DNA from 4 places in the Pallidibacillus thermolactis genome. Region 3 is predicted to be linked to each of the others. Evidence: riboswitches for the same ligand, from Rfam matches in the RefSeq annotation. Region 3 holds a riboswitch; each other region holds the start of a gene.

Region 1 (3,372 bases), on a different contig from region 3:
TTTTTCGCAGCAATCGCTTTTGGTAACTGTTGTTTGACGTCTTCTTCGGTATATAATTGTTGGCGGGAAAGATTACTCCAATCAACATAATCCCGGTCAATAATCGTGATTTTACCGATGCCGGCCCGGGCCAACATTTCACTACTGGCTGAACCAAGTGCTCCTGCGCCGACAATGAGGACATGGCTATCCAGTAGCTTTTTTTGCCCTTCCTCACCAATTTCTGAAAATAACATTTGTCGTGAATAACGTTCCATTATGGTGTTAACATTCCTTCTGTCGGACTGCTTGCCTCAGCATACCATTTTTTCGGAATCCGTCCTGCTTCATATCCGAGTCTGCCCGCTTCTACAGCTAACTTCATTGCTTTTGCCATTTTTACCGGGTCTTTTGCACCCGATACGGCCGTATTTAATAATACTCCATCCGCCCCCATTTCCATCGCCAGGGCACAATCCGCCGGTGACCCGATACCTGCATCCACAATAACCGGGACATTGGCCTGTTCAATAATAAATGATAGATTCAAAGGATTGACAATCCCTTGACCGGATCCTATCGGAGAAGCGCCCGGCATAATGGCATGAACACCTAACTCTTCTAACCTTTTTGCCAAAACCACATCATCGGACGTATACGGAAGAACAATGAATCCTTCTTCCAGTAACATTTCAGATGCGCGTAATGTTTCAATCGGGTCCGGCAATAATGTTTGATCATCGCCAATGACTTCGACTTTTACCATGTCACATAAACCTGAAGCTTTGGCAAGTTTGGCAATTCTAACCGCTTCTTCGGCCGTTTTTGCTCCAGCGGTATTTGGTAACAGGGAATACTTTGAAAGGTCAAGCATTTCTAAAAAATTTGGCTGCGAAGGTTCAAAAATATTCATTCTTCTTACTGCGAACGTTAAAATTTCCGTCTCAGACACTTCAACGGCTTTCTTTTGAATTTCAAAGGACGGGAATTTTCCTGTACCTAATAATAGTCGTGACCGAAATGTTTTATCTCCAATTTTTAACATGTTTTTCATCCTCCTCCAACAAATTGAACAATTTCAATTCTGTCACCGTCATTGACGGGTTGAATGTCATATTGTCCTTTTTCGACTATTTCCCCATTTTGTTCGATAACCACAATTCTTTCTTGCAATTGGAAATGGTGTAATAAATCTTCTATATTTTTGATCCCATTTTCCACTTCCACTTGTTGACCGTTAATAACGAGTTGCATAATCAATCCCTTTCTTTCCGAAAAAGTTTTGCTGCTTCTTTTGGATTTTGTGCAGAAAGAATAGCCGACATTACTGCAATGCCACTTACTTTTGTGGCCGCAACCTCTGTCATATTATCGGGTGTGATCCCGCCGATTGCCAGAACAGGAATGCCTGCTTTTTGCACAATTTCTTTCAACAATTTTGTCCCTTTTCCCGGTATCCCTTTTTTACTATTTGTTGGAAATACATGGCCAAATAGACAATAATCAGCACCATCTTCTGCTGCGATAACCGCTTCTGCTAGTGAATGTACACTTACACCCACTTTAATTTCAGGAAATTTTTGTTTGACTAACTTGACAGGCAATCCAGCTCCAGGAAGATGAACATTCGGTATCCCGGTTAATAGTGCAACATCCAGCCGGTCATTGATCACGAGTTTTTTTTTGTACACCTTTTGTTAAAAGCTGCTCTACCAGTTGAATGACTTCACTTGTCTGTTTTGTTTTTTCTCGAATATGGATATAGTCCACCTCATCAGCAATGGCTAAAATAGCCTTGACCAACTCTGTAGCGGTTTTTTTCCCGTCTGTTATGGCGTGTAATTCCACATAAGTCCTTCCTTTCAAGCGCATTTGAATATTAAAAAGCCACTTTCCATTGCGGAAAGTGGCATGTGAACATAAACATGAACCAAATTGGTCATGTTCCAAAATTCCACTTCCCTACGCTGGCATTGTCCAGATCAGGTTCTAAGGGTCTTAAAGTCCACACTTTAATCTCAGCCTTTCTCAAAGGCTCCCCTAGTGGTTCAATATTAAATTTTTTAACGATTCCATGTTAACACACTTTTCTGTATTTGCAAACATTATTTACAGAACGGTGACCAGTTTTTTCTTAATCTGAATTTAGAGCGCCTTTTCATTAAAAAAGTTTCAATCATAGCGTTATATTTGTGTGTACAAGGATTGTATTTGGAATGAAGCCTGTTATCTTTTGAATATATGATTTATTCGTTAAATCTTTTTTCTTTATGCCGATAAAAAAAGTAGATATCTATGTGCGAAAAAACTTTAGGGGGATGTTGAATGGTAAAACATATTGCTTCCCATCGAATGGTAAATACAGATACAGTAAGTAGGCTAACAAACTCATTAAAAGAAGAGATTTATCCGTCCAAATATGATACAAAAGGATATGAGGGTCCTAAAGCAGCAGGACAAGTTGATGGAGGTAAAAAACAAGTTCAAGATGTAATCCAAGCCTTAAATGATTTTTTGAGCCCTACATACACTGCTTTAAAATTTACGATGCATGAAAAACTTGGAGAATATTATGTCCAAATTATTGATGAGGAAACAAAGGAAGTCATTCGAGAAGTGCCGCCAAAAAAAATGCTCGATTTATATGCGGCAATGGCGGAACGAATCGGTTTAATAATAAATGAGAAGATTTGATAGAAGGAATGGAAAAGGAAGTGAAACTATCATGGTTGGTGTACGGGTTAGTGGTTTAGCAAGTGGTATGGATATTGACTCCATCGTTTCCGACTTAATGAAAGCCGAACGAATTCCACTGACAAAAATTGAAAAGGAAAAAACATTGTTAGAGTGGAAGCGGGATGCTTATCGCGAAATTAATAAACTTTTATTTGACTTTCAGAATGAATTGTTTGAATTTACACGTACGCAAAATTATCGTATCCGTAGTGTGACAAGTACGAATGAAGATTTCGTTACAGCAACGGTAGCAAATGGAGCGGGAACAGGTACGTATACAATTTCTGAGATTACACGATTAGCAAAGGCTGCGACAATGAAAAATGCAGAAGGAATATCAGCCGATAAGAATCATAAAGTTGATGTAAATAAAGGCCTTTATTTTATTAGCGATTCGTTTAAAAACGCCGATTTTGAATGGAAACAAGGTGGATTAGAAAGTGAATCAATTAAAATTAATCACGATAATCGAAAAGTTGTGAAATTAAACTTAAAAGAAGGACAAACATTACAAAATAATGAATCGGATTCATTTTCTACTGATATTTCAATTAAAGTGAATGGAAAAGGGATCAACGTTATTTTTAAGACTTCCGAAGAAGAGGGTAAAAGTTGGCCAGATACAGATGAAAATGTAGCTTTCGTCCATTCAGATGG
Region 2 (3,372 bases), on a different contig from region 3:
GGTTATGATTCCTGATAAGATTAAGAGTGTAATGGAAATTGGTAGGGAGAGGTAACATTGAAAATTGCAGTTATTACCGGAACGAATAGTGGGTTTGGTTTATTAACATCGATTGAATTAGCAAAAGCAGGTTACTTTGTATTTGCTACAATGCGGGATTTAAAAAATCGAAATGATTTGCTAAACAAAGCAAAAGAAGCAAAAGTTGAAAATCAAATCGAATGTGTTCAGATGGATATTACAAAATCGAATGAAGTGGAAAAAGCATATGAACAAGTGAGATATAAATTCAATAAGATTGATCTTTTAATAAACAATGCAGGTTATGCCCAAGGGGGATTTTTTGAAGAAGTAACGGATGATATGTGGATTGAACAGTTTCAGACGAATGTTTTTGGACATATTCGTGTAACACGCACCTTTCTTCCTTTGATACAAAATAATGGTGGGGGAAAGATAATTAATATTAGCAGTGTTAGTGGTTTGTTCGGCTTTCCTGGTCTTTCTCCGTATACATCATCAAAATTTGCCCTCGAAGGCTGGAGTGAAAGTTTACGACTGGAACTGTTAGATGAGAACATTTGGGTTACAATCGTTGAGCCTGCATCTTATCAAACAAATATATGGAAGAAAGGCTTGAGTCGAATTACTAAAAAAGATGACCGTTCCTTATTTCAAAAGAAATTACTAGAACAGGCTGAACAATCAGCAATAAATGCACAAGATCCGATTCAAGTCGTTCAACTTATTTTAAAAATTGTTCATTCAAAACGTCCTAAATTGCGCTATCCGATCGGTGGAATAACTCGATTTGTTACATTAGGGAAAGCTTTAATTCCATGGAGGTTTATTGAAACCATTGTAATTAAAGCGATAAAAAAGTAAATTCCAGTCGAGCATGACTAAAATAATTGAAGGGAGATAGATTAGAGGATATCTTTTCATTATGAAAAAAATCATTAACAAAAAAATAAATATAAACTTTATGCTTAGATCGATGATTTGTTAAATGAGCTAAGTAAGGAATGAGGCAACAATTCAAAATTGTTGAATTGTATTCGAGATATTATGACAATAAGACGAGGGAAAGCGATGGAAATGTCTTCGAACTCGACACTAGGTGAAGATGAACACGATCTTAGATATCCCTCTAAAAGATAATTTGTTGGATACCTTGAACAAATAATCCTAACCCAATTTTATCGACAAGTATACATAATCAAATTTATTGATACAGTTCTTACAATAAGTGCATATAAAAATAATTGCCTTTATGTGAAATTTATGGCAGAGTAATATGTAGAAAAATGTCGTAACTATTAATAAGTTTGTAGGGGAACCAGTGATGCTGGTTGAGAGTACATCCGTTAGATGTAGACCCTTGAACCTGATCTGGCTAATACCAGCGTAGGGAACATACTTATGTAAATAAATTTACATATGCTATGTGTAAGCCCTAGGTTGTTCCTAGGTTTTTTTCATTCATAAGGTAATTTCTTCTTTCCTTATATACTTTTGGCCATCGTTAACCAGTATCTCAAACGTTTTAATTGGTTTCTCTCAAACTTAGTTTAGTTATGGTATTTTATGCAAAACTTAAAAATAATCAAGAAAAAAGAGAGGGAAATCAAATGAAGAAAATTTTTTCATTGTTGATCTGTCTTGGTTTACTTGCTGGTTGTGGCAATAATGAACAAGAGGGATCACCAAATAACAATGAATCAAATGAGGGGTTAGAAAAAGTCAAACTCGTGTTAGACTGGACACCAAATACGAATCATACTGGTTTGTATGTCGCACAGGATAAAGGTTTTTTTGAAGAAGAGGGACTTGATGTTGAAATTATTATGCCTGGAGAAGCAACGGCAGAAAATTTAGTTGCTTCAGCTCAAGCCGATTTTGGTATCAGTTACCAAGAAGGAGTTACCCTTGCTAGAACTCAAGATATCCCATTAGTTTCAATTGCAGCTATAATCCAACATAATACATCTGGATTTGCGTCGTTAAAAGAACAAAATATTACATCTCCAAAAGATTTTGAAGGAAAAACTTATGGTGGTTGGGGCTCACCAATAGAAGCAGCCGTTATTGAGTCATTAATGAAACAAGAAAAAGCAAGTATTGATAAAGTAGAAATTCTCAATGTCGGAAATACAGATTTTTTTACAGCGCTCCAACAAAATATCGATTTCTTTTGGATTTATTATGGTTGGACTGGTATAGAAGCGGAGATGAGAGAAATTCCGATCAATATGGTATGGTTAGCAGATTATAGCGAGAAACTTGATTACTATACACCGGTCATTATTACAAATGAAGAGCTAATTTCGGATAATCCAGAAACTGTTCGAAAGTTTATTGCCGCAGTAGCCAAAGGATATGAATTTGCCATTAAAAATCCAGAAGAAGCAGCTAACCTTTTAATTGATGCAGTTCCGGAATTAGACGCAGAATTAGTACGAAAAAGCCAAGAATGGCTATCAGCAAAGTATCAAGATGATGCTCCACGTTGGGGTGAACAAAAGTTAGAGGTTTGGAAAAATTATGCTGATTGGATGTTTGAAAATGGTTTAATGGAAAAAGAATTAGAGGCAGAAAAAGCATTTACGAATGAATTTTTACCTGAATAGGAGTGAACAGAATGGCTAATGCGTTAGTTAGTATTCAAATCATACCACGTACGAAAAATGGGGGAGACCCTATTCCATATATTGACGAGGCAATTTCCGTAATAATAAACTCTGGTGTTAAATATCAAGTAAATCCGTTGGAGACGACAATGGAAGGCGATTTACATGAACTACTTGCTATTGTTGAAAAAATGAATGAGCGGATGGTTGAACTTGGTGCACCAAGTATCATTTCACAAATTAAAGTGTATTTTAATCCAGAAGAAGGGGCGTCAATGGACCAATTGACTGAAAAGTACAGATAATGAAAACACTAATAATCAAAGGATGGAGACCAACTTCGGTTCTCCTTCTTTTATTCATCATTTGGGAGTTTTTTGTTAAGATCTTTAATATTGAACAATGGCTACTTCCATCACCATCACACATATTTATTGAACTTGTACATGGAACAGACGTGTATTTAGAACATCTTTGGCCAACGATCCAATTATGTATTATTGGTCTTTTGCTCGGTTGTGCCATCGGTATTGTTACAGGTACCATTTTGCATATTGTTCCATTTTTAAGAGAAGCTTTTTATCCACTTCTTATTATTTCACAAAATATTCCAATTATAGTACTTGCTCCATTACTGGTAATATGGTTTGGATTTGGTATGCTTCCGAAAATCATTGTCATTATCTTAGTTTGTTTTTTCCCGATTACAATAGCCTTATTAGATGGTTTCAAGCAAATTGAT
Region 3 (3,372 bases):
CAATTTATAATAAGTGGTCCACCGATTGCAAATCCATTTGTCAAATATTTAGTAAATCATGCACATGAACTAACGAACGAAACAAATCAGATGTTAGAAAGTACTATGCAAGCATTATTATTCCAGACAAAGGATCATAAAGAAGGAATACGTGCTTTTTTTGAAAAGCGGAAGCCTGACTTTAAAGGAGAATAATAGATTTGACGCTCACTTTCACATGTGGAAAAAATAATTAAAGGTGGCTATCGTATGTTAGAAGAGATTGGTTTAAAACGGATTCGCTTAGATTTGCCTTTTCGACTGAACCATGTCAATTGTTTCTTAGTAGAAGGACCCAATGGTTGGATAGTGATAGATGCCGGTTTGCATAATAAACCAACGGTAAAACGGTGGGAAGAGGAACTTCAAGGAAAAGAAGTTTCCGATATTTATATAACCCACTATCATCCTGATCACTTTGGTTACGCCGGTGGACTTCAACAAAAAACGGGTGCAAAAGTATCTATGTCTAAAATTGATGCTACTGATGGATTTATGGCATGGGAAAAGAATTTTTTAGATTCATTGGAAACCAATTATCAGTTATCTGGGATTCCTAAAGATACGGCAAAGGCAATGGCTGACGATACGAAATCTTTTAAGCCAAGAGTAACACCGTATCCTGAAGTGAATCATTTTTTTCAAGAAGGGGAAAAGGTACAAATTGGTAAGCTAGAATACGAAATTTATTTTACACCAGGACATTCCGATGGTTTAATTGTATTTTTTAATAAAGAAAAAAGTGTTTTGCTATCAACAGACCATATTTTACCAAAAATTACACCGAATATAAGTTACTGGTATCATGGTGATCCGAATCCGTTACAAACGTACTATCATTCCCTTGAAAAAGTGAAAAAACTCAATGCTGAGTATGTCATCCCGTCGCATCGCGAGCCGTTTACCGATGCAAACAAGCGAATAGAAGAGATTAAAGCTCATCATGCTGAACGACTTGAAAAAACATTAGAGGCTATTCAAAAAGAAAGTACGGTTTATCAAGTTAGTAAAGTCCTGTTTCCTTTTATTGAAACTATTCACGAAACACGGTTTGCTGTGGGTGAAACTCTTGCCCATTTAGAATATTTACGTTCCAAAGGTGAATGCAAACGGGAACTTGTCAATGGAAAATATGTGTATTTTGTATAAAAAACGGTCTGTCATTCTAATGGAAGGGTCAATCAAGTGGCACACCCAATTCTCCTTGGAGCGGTAACGTGTCCTTGACAAATTTTCATTGGATTCTGAACGGGTGAAAAAGCCATTGTCATAAAAAGGCACTTTGTTTTCCGAGCCGTAGCTATGGACATTATTTGACAGCTTCTAAAAGGATTTTAGTTCTTTTCATAGCCAAACTAAGAAAAGTTTGCTACAATCAAGTTGAAACAAAACAAAATAAAGTCAATTTACACTAGGGGCGCCGGTCGGCTGAGAAGTACCCTTTGAACCTGATCTAGTTCATACTAGCGTAGGGAAGTGTAACATAAAATTTAGATACAAAAACGATGATGTTACGATTTCCCCGCGGTTCGAAAAGAATGCGGGGTTTTATTTTGTTTTGTGAAAAAACTTAATATTTTAGAAGACTACTAGGGGCGCCATATGGCTGAGAAGTACCCTTTGAACCTGATCTAGTTCGTACTAGCGTAGGGAAGTAGTGTCGGAATTCGTATATACATATGTATGTATCGAAAATAACGCCACTTTCCTTCGCGGGAAGTGGCTTTTTAATTTTAAAAGGGAGGAGTATTTAAAATGGAAAAAATAATGACTTTTACTGACAGATTATTTCAGAACGTACAACCGATTTGGGAGAAAAATCATAACCATCCGTTTGTTCAGGAGTTAGGGAAGGGAACTTTAGATAAAGATAAATTTATTCATTATATGAAGCAAGATTATGTGTACTTAATTGATTATGCCAAACTATTTTCAATCGGTGTTACGAAGGCAACGAACCTAGAAACAATGCAAAAATTCTCACAAGTGCTTCATGACACTTTACATTTTGAAATGGAATTACATCGTCAATTTGCAGCGGAATTTGGGATTACAAATGAGGAGTTAGAAGCGACAAAGCCAACACCGGTAAACGTTGCTTATACATCCTATATGCTAACGGCGGCTCATAATGGTAGTTTAGCGGAAGTTGTTGCTTGTTTACTTCCTTGTGCTTGGGATTATTGGGAAATTGGTAAGCTACTGAGAAAACAATATGGTGACATATTGGCATCAAACCCTTACCGTAAGTGGGTTGAAACATATGACTCTGAGACTTTTGGTGAAGGCGCGAAGGCCCTTATTCAACTTATGGATGAATTAGCGGAAGGAAAACCAGAAAGAGAATTAGCTGTTTTAGAGAAACATTTCCAAATGACATCGAAATATGAATATTTATTCTGGGATATGAACTATTACAAACAAGATTGGCCAATTTAATATGGAGGCGGAACTGGTGAATAAAACGAGAAAAATAACGTACACAGCCATTATTGCGGGACTTACGACAGCAACAAGTACACTCATTTATATCCCGTTAGGTTTTGCCAAAATTTTTCCAATTCAACACTTTGCTAATGTCATTTCAGCAGTTCTATTAGGGCCCTGGTATGCCACATTACAAGCGTTTCTTACTTCAACATTACGAAACATGATGGGAACGGGAAGTTTATTTGCTTATCCAGGAAGTATGATTGGCGCCTTTTTAGCAGCCATTATTTTTTCAAAAACCAAAAAGTTATCCTTAGCAGCCTTTGGTGAAGTTGTAGGTACCGGGATATTCGGGGCGATGGCTACATATCCAATCGGTATTCTCTTTATGGGACAAAAGGCAACGCTGTTTGGATTAATTCCAAGCTTTTTAATGGCATCCTTTGCCGGTGCATTAATGGCATACGGGCTTCTGAAAGTTATGAGCCGTAACAAAATAATAGGAGGTTTAATTTATGAAAACAGCACTTACGATCGCGGGTTCTGATTCCGGAGGCGGGGCAGGCATTCAAGCAGATCTAAAAGCTTTTTCGGCAAATGGGGTTTATGGCATGTCAGTCATTACTGCAGTGACCGCCCAAAATACGGTGGAAGTTCGATCTGTTCAAGATATTGATACGGACATTATTCGTGATCAGATTGAAGCAGTATTTGATGATATTCAGGTTGATGCGGTTAAAATAGGAATGTTATCAAAGCCAGAAACAATTGAAGTTGTTATTGAAGGTTTGAAAAAGTATAAACCGTCGTTTATCGTTCTTGACCCGGTCATGGTATCAAAAGGCGGTCATCATCTATTGCAACCAGAAGCAGTTGAAAAATTAAAAGAGTTGTTACCACTTG
Region 4 (3,372 bases), on a different contig from region 3:
AAAATCAAGATATTTTTTCCCGTCAACGCCAATGTAAAATAATCCTTCTGATTTTACGACTGGCAGATTGGGAAAATCTTTTGCCATTGTTGGTGCTAAAAAGCCTTCGCCATTAATCGTATGCCAATCTATCATACTTATCTCTCCTAATATAATATTTTTATTAATATGAATTTTTTCACAACATAGATAACTGGTCAAATATGAACGATAGGAATTCTTAATAGTTGAAAAAGCGAAAGTGTACAGGGTGCAATCGTTTCGATAAAAGAGTGCCTATAATCCCATTTTTGAATCAAAAATAGATGGAGAGAGAGAAGTATAGATATTTGGTCGTGAAACCGAAAAAAATGAAGCTACTTAACTATTGAAAAAATTTATATATTATTATTAAAATAATCATAATTGTCTATAAAATATAAATCATTATTGATACTTGATTTCATTAGATAATTTATTGCAATGTTATAATTAAGATAACTTACATTCTTCCGAAGAGGGGTTTTTTAAGAAAGAGGTAGTGGAATGGAACTACGACATTTAAAAACCTTCAAAGTTGTTGCAGAGGAATTGAATTTATCCAAGGCAGCAAACAAATTAGGCTACACACAACCCACCATTACGTTACAAATACAATCTCTTGAAAAAGAGCTTAATCATACCCTTTTTACAAGAATTGGAAAAAGGACAGTATTAACGACTGCTGGAAAACAGCTAAAGGTTCACGTTGATCAGATATTTTCACTTATTGCCCAAATGGAAAAAGAAATGGAAGAATTGCATGGACCTAAAGGAATTTTAACAATAGCAGCATCTGAATACTACTGTACAAGGCGGTTATCACACATTATAAAACATTATAAGGAATTGTATCCGAACGTTCGGGTGAATCTTCTACCATTAAATAGTGCACATGCCATTCAAAGTGTGAAGGACCATGTTGCAGATATTGCAATCATTGCTGGTAATTTTCATGAAATAGATATGAGACAAATCTTTTTAGAGGAAGAAAAAACTTTTTTGGTTGTGTCCTCACAAATTAGCAAAGATCGTAGTTTGGAAGATATCTTTGGTCTGTATCCATTTATCTCTTACGATAAAAATTGTAGTTTCAGTAGTATTATTAACCGCTATTTCAAAACAAGCAAGTTGCAGCCTCAATCTATGATTGTGGTTGGTGGCAGCGATGAAACGGTTAAAAGTGCTGTATTAAATGGAACCGGATATGCCATATTAGGAGAAAATATTATAAAAAAAGAGTTGGAGGAGGGCTCTATCACCATCCTTCAACCTGTATCCGAACCGATTACTACGTTTTGTATTAACTTAAAGGTTCGCTCAGAAGAACCTAATATTCAAACATTTTGTAGTGTTTTACAAAGGGTATGGTGAAATAAAATTATTAACTTATGTAAGATTGTATTGACTTTACTGAAAAGTGTGTGTAAAGTGATAATTAAATGAATAGGAATGTATAGGAAGACACTAGGGGAGCCTTTCGGCTGAGACGGGAAGTATCCCGGACCCTTTGAACCTGATCTAGTTCATACTAGCGTAGGGAAGTGGAGTCCGTGCAAGAGTATATTTAAAAGTATTCTGCCGCTCCATTTTGGTGCGGTTTTTTTATGTCTTTATTCTGCAATTGCTTCCTAACTAGCGTCTTCCACTATAACTAATAAGGAGGCATAAATAAACATGAGTTTTTCTGTAGAACTGAGAAAAGAAGCAGATCCGATTTTTAATGCTATTTTTGAGCATCCATTTGTACAGGGAATAGCAAATGGAGATTTAAAGAAGGAACAACTAATTCATTATGTAAAGCAAGACTTTGAGTATTTAAATGCCTTTATACGAATCTATGGAATGGCAATTTCAAAGTGTAAAGATCGTAAGGATATGGAAATGTTTAATAAGCAAATTTCTTTTATTTTGAATAGTGAAACACATCCACATCATAACTTTTGTCAAGTTGCAGATGTCAAATACGAAGAATTACAAGGGTACCCATTGTCTCCAACCGCACATCAATACATACGGCATATGCTGACGGTTGCTCATGAAGGGACATTGGGTGAAATTATTGCAGTTTTATTGCCGTGCCCGTGGACTTACTGGGAAATAGGGAAGCGATTATTAACAGAAGTGAACCCAGACCGTTCACATCCATTTTATGAATGGATCCATTTCTATGGCAATCGGACCGATTCAATCACAACAAAGTTTTGTGCACGGCTTGATGAACTGGTAAAGGAAGCGACAAACATAGAAAAAGAAAAAATGAAGGAACATTTCTTACTTAGCTGTCAGCTTGAATATATGTTTTGGGATATGGCTTATAAACTTGAGGATTGGCCTGTAAAAATGGAGGTAATACAATCTTGACTTGGAAAATGAAAGAAATCGTCTTAGCGGTTATTTTATCAGTAATTTGTGGTGTGATCTATTTAGGCTGGTCTACACTTTGGATTCCGATTTCTGCTGTAATTGGGCCTGTCGGTGCCAGTTTTATGTTTGGCATCTGGGTGATCGCTAGTCCTATTGTTGCCTATATCATTCGTAAACCAGGTGCGGCATTTGTCGCAGAAGTTACGGCTGCAGCAGTGGAATTATTTACAGGAAGTCATTTTGGATTAGCTGCCTTATTAGTAGGACTATTTCAAGGGATTGGTTCTGAAATTGCTTTTGCCATATTCAGATACAAGCGATATAACCTTTTTACTTTAATGCTTTCTGGTGCTTTGGCGGCCGTTTTTGGAATGATTTATAATTTGTTGGCAAAAGGTTTTGGATATTACTCGACAGAGGTATTATTAACTACGTTAGGTATTCATATTATCAGCGGTATGATTCTTGGCGGTTGGTTAGCAAAAGTAGTAGTAGATACATTGGCAAAAACAGGTGTGTTAGAACAATATGCAATTATGAAAGAAAAAAGAAAAAAGGAAGATGCCAATGGACATGTTTCTGGGCTGTAATGATCTTTCTGTCCGTTATTATAACCGTTCAGAACACATATTGAAAAATATTACGCTATCTATTAATAAAGGAGAAAAGGTATTGATACTTGGACCAAGCGGAGGTGGGAAATCAACTTTGATTTCCACTCTCGCTGGGATCATTCCAGAGTATATAGAAGCAGAAGTAACAGGACAAGTATTTCTGAGAGATAATGTGGGAATTATGTTTCAGGATCCTGACTCTCAATTTTGTATGTTGCATGTGGATGAAGAGATTGCATTTAGCCTTGAGAACCGATCCGTTCCTCAAACCGAAATGGACAATATTATCTCTAATTTAATGAATCAAGTCGGTTTAAAAGTAGATAAGAAAACCCCTATCGATACATTATCAGGCGGAATGAAACAAAGACTA

Evidence for each region. A riboswitch is a leader RNA that binds a small molecule or an ion and turns the genes downstream of it on or off. The one in region 3 is predicted to bind thiamine pyrophosphate.
Region 1: it holds a riboswitch for thiamine pyrophosphate, as region 3 does, so the genes downstream of both, OEV82_RS02235 (beta/alpha barrel domain-containing protein) here and tenA (thiaminase II) in region 3, are expected to answer to the same signal.
Region 2: it holds a riboswitch for thiamine pyrophosphate, as region 3 does, so the genes downstream of both, OEV82_RS11625 (ABC transporter substrate-binding protein) here and tenA (thiaminase II) in region 3, are expected to answer to the same signal.
Region 4: it holds a riboswitch for thiamine pyrophosphate, as region 3 does, so the genes downstream of both, tenA (thiaminase II) here and tenA (thiaminase II) in region 3, are expected to answer to the same signal.

Annotation. Positions count from the first base shown of each region.
Region 1 is NZ_JAOUSE010000003.1:122,249-125,620, reverse strand. Features, by position in the region: gene OEV82_RS02255 (ThiF family adenylyltransferase) at 1-257, opposite strand, end outside; gene OEV82_RS02250 (thiazole synthase) at 257-1,024, opposite strand; gene thiS (sulfur carrier protein ThiS) at 1,030-1,233, opposite strand; gene OEV82_RS02240 (thiamine phosphate synthase) at 1,236-1,652, opposite strand; gene OEV82_RS02235 (beta/alpha barrel domain-containing protein) at 1,642-1,827, opposite strand; TPP riboswitch at 1,922-2,031, opposite strand; gene flaG (flagellar protein FlaG) at 2,305-2,673, shown strand; gene fliD (flagellar filament capping protein FliD) at 2,660-3,372, shown strand, end outside.
Region 2 is NZ_JAOUSE010000038.1:13,824-17,195, forward strand. Features, by position in the region: gene OEV82_RS11615 (DUF6176 family protein) at 1-55, shown strand, start outside; gene OEV82_RS11620 (SDR family oxidoreductase) at 58-885, shown strand; TPP riboswitch at 1,323-1,431, shown strand; gene OEV82_RS11625 (ABC transporter substrate-binding protein) at 1,632-2,630, shown strand; gene OEV82_RS11630 (thiamine-binding protein) at 2,642-2,935, shown strand; gene OEV82_RS11635 (ABC transporter permease) at 2,935-3,372, shown strand, end outside.
Region 3 is NZ_JAOUSE010000039.1:4,434-7,805, reverse strand. Features, by position in the region: gene OEV82_RS11745 (enoyl-CoA hydratase/isomerase family protein) at 1-195, shown strand, start outside; gene OEV82_RS11740 (MBL fold metallo-hydrolase) at 250-1,188, shown strand; TPP riboswitch at 1,443-1,531, shown strand; TPP riboswitch at 1,621-1,709, shown strand; gene tenA (thiaminase II) at 1,795-2,478, shown strand; gene thiW (energy coupling factor transporter S component ThiW) at 2,495-3,016, shown strand; gene thiD (bifunctional hydroxymethylpyrimidine kinase/phosphomethylpyrimidine kinase) at 2,985-3,372, shown strand, end outside.
Region 4 is NZ_JAOUSE010000009.1:15,007-18,378, reverse strand. Features, by position in the region: gene OEV82_RS05100 (aspartate aminotransferase family protein) at 1-135, opposite strand, end outside; gene OEV82_RS05095 (LysR family transcriptional regulator) at 526-1,392, shown strand; TPP riboswitch at 1,478-1,578, shown strand; gene tenA (thiaminase II) at 1,696-2,382, shown strand; gene OEV82_RS05085 (ECF transporter S component) at 2,379-2,975, shown strand; gene OEV82_RS05080 (ABC transporter ATP-binding protein) at 2,953-3,372, shown strand, end outside.